Regions from separate parts of the Sphingomonas sp. P4_G3 genome, predicted to be linked through region 1. Evidence: predicted binding sites of a transcription regulator. Region 1 holds the regulator's gene; each other region holds the start of a gene.
The links. The regulator LexA, encoded in region 1, represses DNA repair genes until DNA is damaged. The targets are predictions, from matches to a motif close to GTTCCNCNCTTGTTCT.
Positions count from the first base shown of each region.

Region 2: a site for LexA is predicted at 2,060-2,075, ahead of AC1DQQ_RS03235 (ribonucleoside-diphosphate reductase subunit alpha). Genes of this name have one in related genera too.
Region 3: a site for LexA is predicted at 2,317-2,332, ahead of uvrA (excinuclease ABC subunit UvrA). Genes of this name have one in related genera too.
Region 4: a site for LexA is predicted at 1,635-1,650, ahead of AC1DQQ_RS12720 (DNA recombination protein RmuC). Genes of this name have one in related genera too.

Region 1 is NZ_JBFUJZ010000002.1:317,411-321,183, reverse strand. It holds gene AC1DQQ_RS07065 (molybdopterin molybdotransferase MoeA) at 1-1,010, shown strand, start outside; gene lexA (transcriptional repressor LexA) at 1,067-1,738, shown strand; gene AC1DQQ_RS07055 (ComEC/Rec2 family competence protein) at 1,629-3,773, opposite strand, start outside.
Region 2 is NZ_JBFUJZ010000001.1:676,344-680,116, forward strand. It holds gene AC1DQQ_RS03235 (ribonucleoside-diphosphate reductase subunit alpha) at 61-1,980, opposite strand; gene AC1DQQ_RS03240 (phytanoyl-CoA dioxygenase family protein) at 2,397-3,389, shown strand; gene AC1DQQ_RS03245 (putative bifunctional diguanylate cyclase/phosphodiesterase) at 3,416-3,773, opposite strand, start outside.
Region 3 is NZ_JBFUJZ010000016.1:3,204-6,976, reverse strand. It holds gene uvrA (excinuclease ABC subunit UvrA) at 1-2,306, opposite strand, end outside; partial or broken gene AC1DQQ_RS21840 (beta strand repeat-containing protein) at 2,544-3,773, shown strand, end outside.
Region 4 is NZ_JBFUJZ010000004.1:187,877-191,649, reverse strand. It holds gene AC1DQQ_RS12725 (tetratricopeptide repeat protein) at 1-222, opposite strand, end outside; gene AC1DQQ_RS12720 (DNA recombination protein RmuC) at 250-1,605, opposite strand; gene AC1DQQ_RS12715 (formate--tetrahydrofolate ligase) at 1,852-3,516, shown strand; gene AC1DQQ_RS12710 (hypothetical protein) at 3,519-3,773, shown strand, end outside.

The sequences.
Region 1 (3,773 bases):
GGTTCGACGACTTGCCCGGCCCCTGGCGCGTGATCGGCGAAAGCGCGGCGGGGCGCGCCTTTGGCGGTGCGACGGAGCGCGGCGAGGCGGTGCGGATATTCACGGGCGCGGCGATGCCCGCGGGCGCCGACAGCGTGCTTGTCCAGGAAGAGGCCGAGCGCGCCGGCGACACGCTGCTCCTCGCCGGCGAGGGACCACCGCGCCGCGGCATGAGCGTGCGGCGCAAGGGTCTCGATTTCGAGCGGGGCGCGGTGCTGATCGGCGCCGGTACGCGCCTGACACCCGCCGCCATCGCGCTCGCGGCGACCGGCGGGCATGGTGCGCTCAGCGTCAATCGCCGCCTGCGTATCGCCATCCTGGCAACGGGGGACGAGCTGATCGCGCCCGGCGCGGCCAGCGACGATCCGCTGGCGCTCCCCGAGGGTAACAGCGCGATGCTGGCGGCAATGCTCGCCGATCTGCCGGTCGATGTGACGGTGGCGGGGATCGTCCCCGACCAGCTCGACGCGCTGGTCGCGGCGTTCTCCGAGGCGCAGGCCGACATCATCGTCACGACCGGCGGGGCATCGGTCGGCGATCACGATCTGGTACGCCCAGCGCTCGAAGCGGCGGGCGGAGAGGTGGATTTCTGGCGCATCGCGATCCGGCCGGGCAAGCCGATGCTCGCGGGACGCCTGGGCGAGGCGATAATGCTGGGCCTGCCGGGTAACCCGGTTTCGGCGTTCGTCACCGCCACCCTATTCCTGCGTCCGTTGATCGCCGCGATGGCCGGCGCGGCCGATCCGTTGCCGCGCATGCTCCGCGCGGGACTCGCCGACCCGCTTCCCGCCAACGACCACCGCCAGGATTATCTGCGCGGAACGTTAGTCGGCGGCCGCGTCTCCGCCGCCGCCATGCAGGACAGTTCGATGCTCGCAACACTCGCGCGCGCGTCGTGTCTGATCGTCCGCCCGCCACACGCGCCGCACGCCGACATCGGCGATACCGTGGACATCCTGCCGCTCGCTTGACTTGATCCGCAACGTTCCGTAAAAGTTCCACGTCTGTTCTGGACGGAGGAACGTCGATGCTCACCAAGAAGCAGCATGAGCTGATCTGCTTCATCAACGATCGCTTGAACGAAACCGGCGTGTCGCCGTCGTTCGAGGAGATGAAGGAGGCGCTCGACCTCAAGTCGAAATCGGGCGTGCATCGCCTGATCTCGGCGCTCGAGGAGCGGCAGTTCCTGCGCCGACTGCCCAATCGGGCACGCGCCCTCGAAGTGCTCAAGATGCCTGAGCGTGCCGACAGCAAGCGTGCCGTACCCGCGCAGCCCAAGCCTAACAATTTCCGCCCCGCCCCCGAACCCGCCAACGACGTGATCGAGATCCCGCTGCACGGCCGGATCGCGGCCGGCGTGCCGATCGAGGCGTTCGAAGGATCGTCGATGCTTCCCGTTCCCGCTGCCTTGCTCGGCAGCGGCGAACATTATGCCTTGGAAGTCGCCGGTGACTCGATGGTCGAAGCCGGCATCCTCGATGGCGATTATGCGCTGATCCGCCGAACCGACGTGGCGCGCGATGGAGAGATCGTGGTCGCGTTGATCGAGGAAAGCGAAGCGACACTCAAATATTTCCGCCGCGAAGGTGCTATGGTGCGGCTCGATCCGGCCAATCGCGCTTACGATCCGCAGCGTTACGCTCCTCAGCAGGTGCGGATCCAGGGCCGCCTCGCCGGCCTGTTGCGCCGTTACGATTAGAACGCGAACCCGACATAACCCAAGGGTGACGATCACCAGGCTGGCGGACGGTGACGATCCGTCCGCTGGCCAGGCTGATCGCCATTCCGCCAGTGCGGCGCAGGAACGGCGCATCGAGCTTGAGCCAAATCGGCCGGCACGCTGAGGGCAACCGCCGGTCGCTGACGACGATGTCCGCCGCGCGGCACGCGGCGATCAACTGGTCGGACGGCAATTGGTACAGGCTGCGTGTCGCCAGCACGCGGAATATCCGTCCTCCGGATTGCACCAGAGCGAGGCAGGCGTCCGGCGTGCATTGAGCGAAGGGCTGATCGGACAGCAGCATCGCCTCCCCATCCACCCCGGCATTCTGAGTCATCGTGTCGCGCGTATAATCCCCTGCCTTGTCGCGCAGGATCGCGACGCCGCCATTGGGCGTGCGCACCGCGAGATGCTGGCCGTCGCCCGAGATCAGCAGATCGGGGGCCGGGATCGCCAGCGCCCAGACCGCGCCCATCGCCACCGGCGCAAGACCGGCAAGACGGATCCGCGAGCGCCACAGCATCAACCATAGCAACCCCAGGATCATCAGCCCGAACGCGCCGGCCGGCATGCCGGGCAGCATCGCCACCGATCCCGGTGCCTTGGCCGCGGTACGCGCGATCCACAGCAAGAGGTTGAGCGCGTGCGTGGTCACCCACCAGAAAGGTGCGCCCAGGCCGATCGCATCGCCCGCCAGCGCCAGCGCCTCGGCCGGCATGATGACGAAGGTGGTCAGCGGGATCGCGACGATATTGGCGACGACGCCATACATGCCCTCTTTGTGGAAATGGTACAGCGCGATCGGCGCCAGCGCGGCTTCGATCACCAGGCCGGTCAGCAGCAACGATCCGATTTCGCGCGCGATACGGCGCCACCAGGCCTCGTCGCGTTTCTCGAATAATTGCTTGACGCGCGGTTGCTCGTGGAACGCGATCAGCGATCCGACCGCGGCGAAGCTGAGCTGGAAGCTCGGCCCCGCCAGCGCCTCGGGCCAGAGTAGCAGGACGATGAAGGCGCCGGCCGCGACCAGCCGCAAGGTGATCGCCTCGCGGCCCATGGCAAGCGCCGCCAACACCAGCAACGCGGCGATGCACGATCGCGCGGTCGGAACCTGGCTGCCCGTAAGCAGAGTGTATCCAATCGCCGCGACCGCACCGGCCCCCGCAGCGACCACCGGGATCCGCACCCGCAGCGCCAGCCATGGCCATAAGGCGAGCAGTCGCGTGACCGCCCAGATCGTCGCGACGACCACTGCGGTAATATGCAGACCACTCACTGACAGGAGATGCGCGAGCCCCGACCGCCGCATCGCGTCGGCATCGTCCAGCGAGATCGCGCCCTCGTCGCCCGCGGCCAGCGCGGCGGCGATCCCGCCCGCGCTACCTTCGGCCTTGCTCTGGATATGCGCCGCCAGTGCCGCGCGCAGGCCGTTCGACTCCTTGCCCGGCGCGAGCACCTTGACCGGCGCGTTTCCCTTGCCCGTCGCGCCAAGACCCGCGAACCACGCCACTTGCCGAAAATCGTAAGCGCCGGGCACCGTCGCTTCGTTGGGCGGCATCAGCCGGGTCTGCAGCTTGATGATCGCGCCAGGTCCAAGGCCGGCAGGCACGTCCGTATTCGCGATATTCACTCGCACGTGCGGCGGCAGCACGAGCGGCGGCCTCGGCCGATCGTGGCATCGCCGCCCTCCGCCACCATAAGGCGCGCCGCCTTCCCTGCTGCAGTTCGGGCGTTTCGGGCTGGCGACCGCCTGCGCAGCGATCGGCGTCAAGCTCACCCGGACAAGGTCGCGGGCCGGCAGCGGCTCGATACCCTCGACCCGCCCGGTCAGCATGACGATCGCCGGCCGTGCCAGGACAGGTTGTGCGACATAGGTAGCGCGCCACCAAGCCAGCCCGAGCCCCATGGCCGCCAGGGCGGCCGCCAATGCCACCGCGCGGCTGGCACGTCCGCCTCGCCCGATCGCGATCGCTGCCAGCGCGATGCCGGCCAGCGCGAGCATGGCGGCGGTCCA
Region 2 (3,773 bases), on a different contig from region 1:
CCGCTCCCTCCCTCTCCCACGAGGGGAGAGGGAGATTGGTGGCCGCCTAGCTCTGCCACCTCACTGGCACGCCAGGCATTCGTCATAGTCCGTCGTTTCGCCCAGCTCGAACTTGGGCGCCTCGATCGTGTTGTCGGCTTCGACCCCGCCGGCGAACCCGGCGCGCTGCACCGATTTCGAGCGGAGATAGTAAAGCGACTTCACGCCCAGTTCCCACGCGCGGAAGTGGAGCATCAACAAGTCCCACTTCTCGACATCGGCCGGGATGAACAGATTGAGGCTGGTCGACTGGTCGATATAGGGCGTGCGATCGGCCTGGAGCTCAATCAGCCAGCGCTGGTCGATCTCGAAGCTGGTCTTGTAGCAGTCCTTTTCCTCCTGGCTGAGGAAGTCGAGATGCTGGACCGAGCCGCCGCGCTCGAGGATCGTGTTCCACACCGCGTCGCTGTTCTTCGATTTCTCGATGAAGATCTTCTCGAGATACGGGTTCTTGACCGAGAACGATCCCGACAGCGTCTTGTGGGTGTAGATATTGGCCGGGATCGGCTCGATGCACGCACTGGTGCCGCCGCAGATGATCGAGATGGAAGCGGTCGGCGCGATCGCCATCTTGCAGCTGAACCGCTCCATCACGCCCATGTCGGCGGCGTCGGGGCAGGGGCCGCGCTCGACCGCCAGCGCCATCGACGCGGCGTCGACCTGCGCGCGGATCTGCTTGAACATCTTCATGTTCCACGACTTGGCCATCGCGCCTTCGAACGGCAGGCCGCGCGCCTGGAGGAACGAGTGGAACCCCATCACGCCCAAGCCGACCGACCGTTCACGCATCGCCGAATAGGCGGCGCGCTCCATGCCGGGCTCGGCGCGGTCGATGAAATCCTGCAGCACATTGTCGAGGAACCGCATGATGTCCTCGATGAAATGCACGTCCTTGTTCCACTGGTCCCAGGTCTCGAGGTTGAGCGAGCTGAGGCAGCAAACCGCGGTGCGATCCTTGCCGAGGTGATCCTTGCCGGTCGGCAGGGTGATTTCCGAGCACAGGTTCGAGGTCGAGACCTTGAGGCCGAGATCGCGATGATGCTTGGGCATCGTCGAGTTCACGTGATCGGCGAAGATGATGTACGGCTCGCCGGTCGCCAGACGGGTCTCGACCAGCTTCTGGAACAAAGCGCGGGCATCGACCTTGCCGCGTTCCGAGCCGTCCTTGGGCGACTTGAGCGACCATTCGGAGCCGTCGCGCACCGCTTCCATGAAAGCGTCGGGGATCAGCACGCCATGGTGCAGGTTGAGCGCCTTGCGGTTGAAGTCGCCCGAGGGTTTGCGGATCTCGAGGAACTCCTCGATCTCCGGGTGCGAGATGTCGAGATAGCAGGCGGCCGAACCGCGGCGCAGCGAGCCCTGGCTGATCGCGAGCGTGAGCGAGTCCATCACGCGAACGAACGGGATGATGCCGCTGGTCTTGCCGTTGAGGCCGACCGGCTCGCCGATGCCGCGGACATTGCCCCAATAAGTGCCGATGCCGCCGCCGCGCGAGGCGAGCCAGACATTCTCGTTCCAGGTATCGACGATGCCGTTGAGGCTGTCGGGCACCGAATTGAGGAAACACGAGATCGGCAGGCCGCGTCCGGTGCCGCCGTTCGACAGCACGGGTGTCGCCGGCATGAACCACAGACGCGAGATATAGTCGTACAGGCGCTGCGCGTGCGCGCCGTCATCGGCATAAGCCGACGCCACGCGGACGAACAGGTCCTGGTACGATTCGCCCGGCAGCAGATAGCGGTCGTTGAGCGTGTCCTTGCCGAAATCGGTCAGGAGATCGTCGCGCGAATGATCGACCTCGACTGGATATGGCTTGGCGATAGACTTCGAATCGCGCTTCTTCGTCCGGGGTGCCGCATTCGCCTGCACCGTAGCCGCTGCTGCCTCGATCGCATCGGTCGCCATATTTTCGCCCGTTCCTTCGGTGTCTCTGAAATCCATCTCTCGCCCCTGCTTTTCCGCTCGCACAAATCGACTCGGGGGAACGAACCCCCACCTTACCATTTGGGCTCCACAGGCGAGAACAAAAATAGTCCACAGCCTGTTTAAAAAGCACGAGCAGGGCCCTGCCGCGATATAAGATCGCGACTGGATTTCCACCAGTGCTTGGGTCGCCCCCGAACCGAACTACAACAGATTGTGCCTATCCGGCGTCGGACGCAATACCGTAAATGACGAATTAGTGACTCCATTCGTCGCTATTTTGACTCGACTCACGGAAGGTCCGATCCGGTCCATTCGCCGCGACGCGCGGGTTTCCGCGGGCTTCCGCGAAGGCAAGGGAACGAACACGGAACACACAAAAATATTGTGGTCGATAGCTGGACCGTATCAACCGGTTGTGGTCGGGTCGAGTCATGACTGATCCGATCGCTTCATTTGATCAGATTCGCGGACTCCTGGCTTTATGGGCGCGGATGACGCGCCACGATTCGCCGGCCGAGCCACGTCCCGTCCCGATCCGGACGCTGCTCGACATACTCGGTCTCGGGCTCGAACAGACGATGTCGATGTTGGGACAGTCCCAGCCCGACTGGCCGGCATTCGTCGCTTGGATAGAGGCGACCGCGGGAGCGCCCGACGCGGCGCGGCTGGCGCGCTTCACCGCCTGGTATGACGGCGACGAGCCGCCCGCCGACGAACGCGCCCGCCAGGCGGCGGTGATGGCGATGGCGCCGGTGTTCGACGCCGGTGATCTGGCGCGATGGGATCGCGACGGCGTCGTCGTGCTGCGCCAGGCGATTACCCGCGATCAGGCGGCTGCGATCGCCGATCATCTCTGGTCGATCCTCGATGCCGATCCGGCCGATCCCGCGACCTGGTACGGACCGCGCACCAACGGCATCATGATCCAGCATTTCCAGCATCCGACGATGGACGTGCCGCGCCGCTCGATGCGCATGGCGAAGGGGTTCGCCGAGCTTTACGGCCATGCCGACCTCATCGTGTCGACCGACCGCTTGAGTTTTAACCCGCCGATCCGGCCCGGCTACACCTTTCCCGGGCCGCATCTGCACTGGGATGGCAATCTGACCGCGCCGATCGCGCTCGAGACCCAGGCGATCCTCTATCTGACCGACACCGCCGCCGATCAGGGCGCATTGCAGGTCGTGCCGGGCTTCCACCATCGCCTGGCCGATGGCTGGATCGCGAGCCTGAACGGGGCGGATCCGCGGACCATCGACCTGTCGTCCGAAGCAGTGACGGTGCCGGCCGGGGCGGGCGATCTCGTCATCTGGCGCCACGAAATCCCTCACGGTGCCAGCGCCAATCGCAGCGACCGGCCGCGCCTGGCGCACTATGTGAACCATTATCCGATGCACTGGCCCGACGAGCGGCCCTGGCTGTAGCGCCTGGGTCCGATGGCGTGCGTCCCTCAGCTCGCCTTGCGGACCTTGCGCGTCGGGACCGGCGCGTTGAGCCGCTCGAGGTTGAAATTCTGCGCGAATTCCAGGCCCGCACGGCCGTCCTTGGCCCAGCGGACGGTCGCCGGGAACATCTGGCCTTCGAGCAATTCGATTTGGACGTCGACGCCCGACGGATCGATGGGAAACTCGATGCCGTCGATCAGCGCGCCGGTCGACGAGATGTTGCGGATGCGGACCTCGCCCTTGGTGACGCCGAGGTCGAGAATGGCCGAGCGCAGCATCGTCGATCGCGGGCTACGGCTGACCTTGTAGCCGAGCGGGGTGGCGTGGCCACCGGCGGCCTGGAGCTGGCGGATGACTTCCTCG
Region 3 (3,773 bases), on a different contig from region 1:
GACTGGTCGATGTCGATGACCTTGTCGAGATATTGCAGCCCGGTGATCTTGTCGTGCTTGCCGGACAGGATGCGCGCGCCGTTGAGCTGACGCGCGGCGGCGGCATAGAGCGTGTCGATCGTGAAGCTCGACTTGCCCGATCCCGACACGCCGGTGATGCAAGTGAAGGTGCCGATCGGGATGCTCGCGGTCACGCCGCGCAGATTGTTGGCGGTGGCGTTGTGCACGGTCAACTGCTTGCCCGTGCCCGAGCGGCGGAGCATCGGCACCGGCACCGAACGCGTGCCGTTGAGATAATCGGCGGTGATCGAGTCGGTGTGCGCGAGCACTTCGGGCAGCGTGCCCTTGGCGACGATCTCGCCGCCATGCATGCCGGCGCCCGGCCCCATGTCGACGATATAATCGGCCGAGCGGATCGCATCCTCGTCATGCTCGACCACCAGCACCGTGTTGCCGAGGTCGCGCAGGCGCCGGAGCGTCGCGAGCAACATGTCGTTGTCGCGCTGGTGCAGCCCGATCGACGGCTCGTCGAGCACGTAGAGCACGCCCGACAGCCCGCTGCCGATCTGGCTGGCGAGGCGGATGCGCTGGCTCTCGCCGCCCGACAAGGTGCCGCTGGTGCGGTCGAGATTGAGGTAGTCGAGCCCGACATTGTTGAGGAAGCCGAGCCGCTCGACGATCTCCTTGAGGATGCGCTCGGCGATTTCCTTCTGCTGGCCGTTGAGGTGGCGCGGCAGGTCCTGGAACCAGGCGAGCGCGTCGACCACCGACAGATGCGTCGCGTAGCTGATGTCCTGCATCGCGATCTTGACCGCCAGCGCCTCGGGCTTGAGGCGGGCGCCGTGGCACGTCTCGCACGGTTGCGAGGATTGGTATTTGCTCAGCTCCTCGCGCATCCAAGCGCTCTCGGTCTGGAGCATGCGGCGGTTGAGGTTGCCGATCACGCCCTCGAACGGCTTGCGCACGTCGTACGATTTCTTGCCGTCGACGAAGGTCAAGGTCACCGGCTTGCCCGCGGTGCCGTAGAGGATGACCAGCCGGACCTCGCCGGGCAGGTCCTTCCACGGCGTCTCCAGGCTGAACCCGAATTCGCGCGCCAGGCTGCCCAGCACCTGCATGTAATAGGGGCTGGGCGGATTGGACTTGGCCCAGGGCACCACCGCGCCCTTCTTCAGGCTGAGGTCGTGATTGGGGACGACCAGATCCTCGTCGAAGATCAGCTTCTCGCCGAGGCCATCGCACGCCGGGCAGGCGCCCTGCGGGGCGTTGAACGAGAACAGGCGGGGTTCGATCTCGGCGATGGTGAAGCCGGACACCGGGCAGGCGAATTTCTCGCTGAACACGATGCGGTTGTCGGGGACACCCGCGCCCTTCATCGCGCCGCCATCCGTCGCCCCGGCGGAGGAGTGACGGGTCGGATCGTCCCCCGGACGATCCTTGGGCATGCGGGGCATGCCCAACCCGTCACTGGCCGCTGGCCGTATCGCGCCTTCGCCGGCGGCCCCGGCCTGCGCCGGGGCGACGAAAGTGGCTGACACTTCCTTCACGCGATTCGACGTAGCGGCCGCGTTGATCTCCGCGACAGTCGTATCCACCAAATCCACATAAGCCAGCCCCTCGGCCAGCTTCAGCGCGGTCTCGAAACTGTCGGCCAGCCGCGTCGCCATGTCGGGCCCGACCACCAGCCGGTCGACCACCACCTCGATGTCGTGCTTGTACTTCTTGTCGAGCGCCGGCGCCTCGTCGATCTCGTACAATTCGCCGTCGATGCGGACGCGGGTGAAGCCCGCTTTCTGCCATTCGGCGAGTTCCTTGCGATACTCGCCCTTGCGCCCGCGCACGACCGGCGCGAGCAAATAGAGCCGCGTGCCCTCGGGCAGCGCCATCACGCGGTCGACCATCTGGCTGACCGTCTGCGCCGCGATCGGCAGGCCGGTGGCGGGCGAATAAGGCACGCCGACGCGCGCCCATAACAGGCGCATATAATCGTAGATCTCGGTCACCGTCGCGACGGTCGAGCGCGGATTGCGGCTGGTGGTCTTCTGCTCGATCGAGATCGCCGGGCTGAGCCCTTCGATATGATCGACATCGGGCTTCTGCATCAGCTCGAGGAACTGGCGTGCATAAGCCGACAGGCTCTCGACATAGCGCCGCTGCCCCTCGGCATAGATGGTGTCGAAGGCGAGCGAGGATTTGCCCGAGCCTGACAGCCCGGTGATCACCGTCAGCGTGTCGCGCGGGATGTCGATATCGACGCCCTTGAGATTGTGCTCGCGCGCGCCGCGCACCTGAATGTGAGTCAGCATGTAGGCATTTGTTCCAGATTTGTTCGCTTGGGACAAGGGGGCGCGCCGCGTTCCTCATCCGAGCGATAGACATAGGAACATGCAACGCTGCTTGCCACCCCGGGGGTCCGCAGGCGCGCCGGCAAAGTGTCACGGCAATGACGCAAATCAGTGTAAATCCGGCAAAAGAGCGGATTTACTTCCGTTCGACGCCAACTAGATTGGCGATGTTGGATGGGGCTTTGGGGGGACTGCAATATGGTCAGTGAAACATTCGTCGGAACCGTGGTAACCGAAAATCGCGGTGACGCCGACTGGATGAAGGTTCACCTGACCGCCGGGACGATCTACAATTACTACATTCCGGTGAACAACGCCTATTTCTCGGCGGTGCTGTACGACGCCGATTCGAATCCAATCAATGTCGTCCGCCCCTTTGCCAATGCGGGTTATTTCTCGGTTCCCGTCACTGGCGACTATTTCTTCTCGGTGGAGGCTGAAGGCAATTCGGCGCTGATCACAACCGTGACGATCAATTCGGTCGACGATCCGCTTCCCGGCGCGACCTTCACCTCCGCGACGATTGCGATCGGGCAGACGCTGACGATCGACAACAACAATACACCCCAATACAATCAGGACTGGTTCGGCATCGACCTCGTCGCAGGGCAGAGTTATTCGCTCACGGTCGCCAACCAGAGCGCCAACACCTTCTTTCTCGACGCGAGCGGCAAGGTCGTCGGCGACGGCCAGCATTTCACTGCGCCGACCACCGGTCATTATTTCGCGGCGATCGTGCCTTTTGGGAGCGGTGGATCATATGACCTGACGCTCAACGCGGTGGCGGACGACCATCCCGATCTGATCGCCTATGCCGGCAATGTTGCAGTCGGAACGAACGCCACGGGCACGTCGGAGACGACGCTCGACCTGGATTATTACGCGATCACCCTGGCCGCCAATACCAGCTACCGTTTCACCGTGACACCCGGCGCCGCCATCCGCATGTTCGATGCGGCTGGCCATGTCATCACCGATCCGAGCTCGGGAGTGGCAGAGAATACCTCACCCACCGTGTTCACCTCGACCACCGCCGGGACCTATTATGTCGGGGTCTATGCCAACGGCACGGTGACCTCGCCAGTCAATTACACACTGACCGCTGCTACCCAGCCCGGCGACCTGCCCAACAACATGTCGACCAATGCACAGGTCACGGTTGGCGCCGCCGCGACCGGCAGCTTATGGCAGGCGCGCGGCGATAGCGACTGGTTCAAGATCGACTTGGTCCAGGGGCAGTCGTACGACATCGTGCTGGCCACCTCTCTGAGCACTTATAATCCCGAGGCGCGCTTCGGTCTGTACGATCCGAGCGGTCGCCAGGTGGTGCTAAACTATTCCGGATTTCAGGGCAGTGAGCTGACCCATACCGCTGAAGTGACCGGCACTTACTATATCAGCGCGTCGACCGGCATCGTGCAGAGCTAT
Region 4 (3,773 bases), on a different contig from region 1:
GCAGAAGATATGGCGCTTCTCGCCCGAAAATTCCTTGTCGAATGACGCGACGACCGGCTCGACCGTGGCCAAGGCTCGCGCCGGATCGCCGGCCTGGATCGCGGAGAAAGCCTGGCTGATTGTCGCCTCGGCGGCGGAGTCGCGGTCTTTATCCTGCCCCGCGGCGGCCATTGGTACCGCCGTCAGCATCGCGGCAATCAGCAATCCGACCATTTTCGTCATCGACCCGCTCCCCAACAGGCACGAGGATCATCCCTCCGACGAACGATCCCCTATCTCACCGACCGACGCAAGCTTCACCAGCGGGCGCGGCGATTGCTCGACCATCGGCAGCGACTCGATTGCCCGCCCGCCGGTATCGATATTGAAATCCTCGAACCGTTTGGCCTGGGTCAGCACTTGCGTCTCGAGGCTGCCGACGAACGCATTATAGGCATCGTTGGCGAGCCCGATATTGCGTCCCAACCGGGCGACATGGCTGCCCATCACCGACAGGCGGGCATAGAGTTCCTTACCCAGCTCGGCGATCTGCCGCGCCTCCCCGGCCAATTTCTCCTGCCGCCAAACCGCGGCGACGGTGCGTGCGATCGCGATCAAATTGGTCGGCGTCGCCAACAACACGCGACGGTCGAAGGCGAAGTCCCACAGGGTCGGATCCTGTTCGAGCGCCGCGGACAGGAAATGCTCCCCCGGCACGAACATAATCACGTAATCGGGCGCGTCGTCGAATTGCGTCCAATAGGCCTTGGCGCCGAGCGCCTGGACGTGCGCCCGCATCGACGCCGCGTGGCGCACCAGCCCGGCGGCGCGTTCAGTGTCATCGATCGCGCCGAACGCGTCCTGATAATCGTTGAGCGACACCTTGGCGTCGATCACCAGTGCGTTGCCGCCCGGCACGCGAATGATGACGTCGGGCCTGAGCCGCCCGCCCTCGCCATCGTCGACGCTGACTTCCGCCTGGAAATCGGCATGCTCGCTCAACCCGCACGTCTCGAGCACGTTGCGCAATTGCTGCTCGCCCCAGCGCCCGCGCGCCTTGGGCGCGTTACGCAGCGCATTGACCAGCTTGGACGCTTCCGAGCGTACCGATTCCTGCCCGACGCGCATTGCTTCGATCTGGCCGTGAAGCGTACCGAACGCATCGCGGCGATCGGCCTCAACCTTGGCCACGCCTTCTTCGTAGCGCTGCAGGCGTTCGTGGACAGGCTGGAGCAAGGCGCGGAGATGTTGGCCGCTGGTCGCTTCCGATTCCTTGAACCGCTCGTCGGCGCGCTGAAGGAATTTGGTCTGGGCGTCGTCGAACAGCCGCTGCCCGACCTCGGCGAATTGCGCCGCCAGCGCTTCTTTGGCAGCGACGATTTCGACCAGCCGCGCCTCGAACGCCAGCTCACGCTCACGTGACGCCGCCTGGTGTGCGTCGAGCGCGCGCATCGTCGTGTCGCGCTCCGCCGTCACGGCCAGCAACTGCTGGCGCGTCATGTCATGCTGATCGGCATGCACCTTGGCGGCCGCCAGTTCGGCCACGCCGCGGCGTGAGGCGAACAGCCAGCCGATCACTAGCCCGACGACAAGCGCTCCCAACGCGACGATCAACACTTCAACCACAATTCACCCACGAAACCCGATCAATGACCGGAACATAGATCGAACGACGATGCCAGGACAGCCCCAATTTCGTTACGGTTCCAACTCCCCTCCCGCTTGCGGGAGGGGTCGGGGGAGGGCATGTCGATCGATGGACGGGCCTAGACGAACAGTCCCTCCCCTAGCCCCTCCCGTAAACGGGAGGGGAATTGATTTCGTTACGCGCGCGGGGTGACGGGCAGCCCATGGGGCGGCTAAGAAGCCCCCATGCTCTCCGATATCGAGATTTCGCGGGCCGCGACCCTTCACCCCATCCAGCAGATCGCCGACAAAGCAGGCATCCCGGTCGACGCGGTCGAGCCCTATGGCAAATACAAGGCCAAGCTGATCCGCGAGCACCTCCCGGTGCCCCGCGACCTGGGCAAATTGATCCTGGTCACCGCGATCAGTCCAACCCCCGCCGGCGAAGGCAAGTCGACCGCCTCGGTCGGGCTCGCCGACGCGCTCAACCAGATCGGCAAGAAGACGATGTTGGCGCTGCGCGAGCCGAGCCTGGGGCCATGCTTCGGGACCAAGGGCGGTGCGACCGGCGGTGGTTACGCCCAGGTGGTGCCGATGGAGGACATCAACCTTCATTTCACCGGCGATTTCCACGCCATCACCAGCGCGCACAACCTGCTCGCGGCGATGATCGACAACCATGTGCATTGGGGCAACGCGCTCGATATCGACGTGCGCCGGATCGTCTGGCGCCGGGTGCTCGACATGAACGACCGCGCGTTGCGCGACATCGCGCAATCGCTGGGTGGCGTCGCCAACGGTTTCCCGCGCGAAAGCGGGTTCGACATCACCGTCGCCAGCGAAGTGATGGCGATCCTGTGTCTGGCCGAGGACCTGGAGGACCTGGAGGTGCGGCTCGGCCGGATCGTCGTCGCCTATACGCGCGATCGCCAGCCAGTCACCGCGCGCGACCTGAAGGCCGATGGCGCCATGGCGGTGCTGCTCGCCGAGGCGATCAAGCCCAATCTGGTCCAGACGCTGGAGGGCAATCCGGCGCTGATCCATGGCGGCCCCTTCGCCAATATAGCGCATGGCTGCAATTCGGTGATCGCGACCAACACCGCGCTTGGCTTGGCCGATTATGTCGTGACCGAAGCCGGCTTCGGTGCCGATCTGGGCGCCGAGAAGTTCTTCGACATCAAATGCCGCCAGGCCGACCTCAAACCCGCCGCAGCGGTGGTCGTCGCGACGATCCGCGCGCTCAAGATGAATGGCGGGGTCGCCAAGGCAGATCTCGGCACCCCCGATCCCGAGGCAGTGAGGCTTGGCGGGGTCAATCTCGCGCGGCACCTCGAGAATGTCCGTCAATTCGGTGTTCCCGTGGTCGTCGCGATCAACCGCTTCGACAGCGATACCGAGGACGAGATGCGCGTCGTTCGCGAGATCGCCGCCGCCAATGGCTGCGAAGCGATCCTGTGCACACATTGGGCCGACGGCAGCGCGGGCACCGAAGCGCTGGCGCACCATGTCGCCGCGCTGGCGGATGGTGGCGGGGCGCAATTCGCCCCGCTCTACGACGATGCTATGCCGCTGTTCGACAAGATCAACACGGTGGCGACGCGGATCTACCGCGCCGAACACGCCACGGCCGAGCCGAGCGTGCTGGCGCAGCTGAAACGCTGGGAGGATGCGGGATACGGGCACCTCCCCGTCTGCATGGCGAAGACCCAATACAGCTTCTCCACCGACCCGGCGAAACTGGGCGCGCCGGTCGGCCATATCGTCCCGGTTCGCGAAGTGCGCCTGGCCGCCGGCGCCGGGTTCGTCGTCGCGATCTGCGGCGAGATCATGACCATGCCGGGATTGCCGCGCATACCTGCCGCGGAGGGAATCAGGATCGGGCCAGCAGGGGCGATCGAGGGGTTGTTCTGAAGATGGACGATGAGCGTCTCTATCTCCGCGCGCTCGATATCCAGGATGGCCGCGCACGTGGCTTCTGGGTTCCAATCATGCAGCGCCTCGCCTTGCGCAGACACGACGGGGCGATGATCGCGCTCGCCCATTGGTATACCGAAGGCAACAATCCCGACGACCTCGATGCGATGGCTGAACCCCTCACAGCGGCCAACCTCTACTATCGCGTTTGGCGTCGCGGCGGCCCTGAAGCAGGCAGAGCAGCGCACTCACTC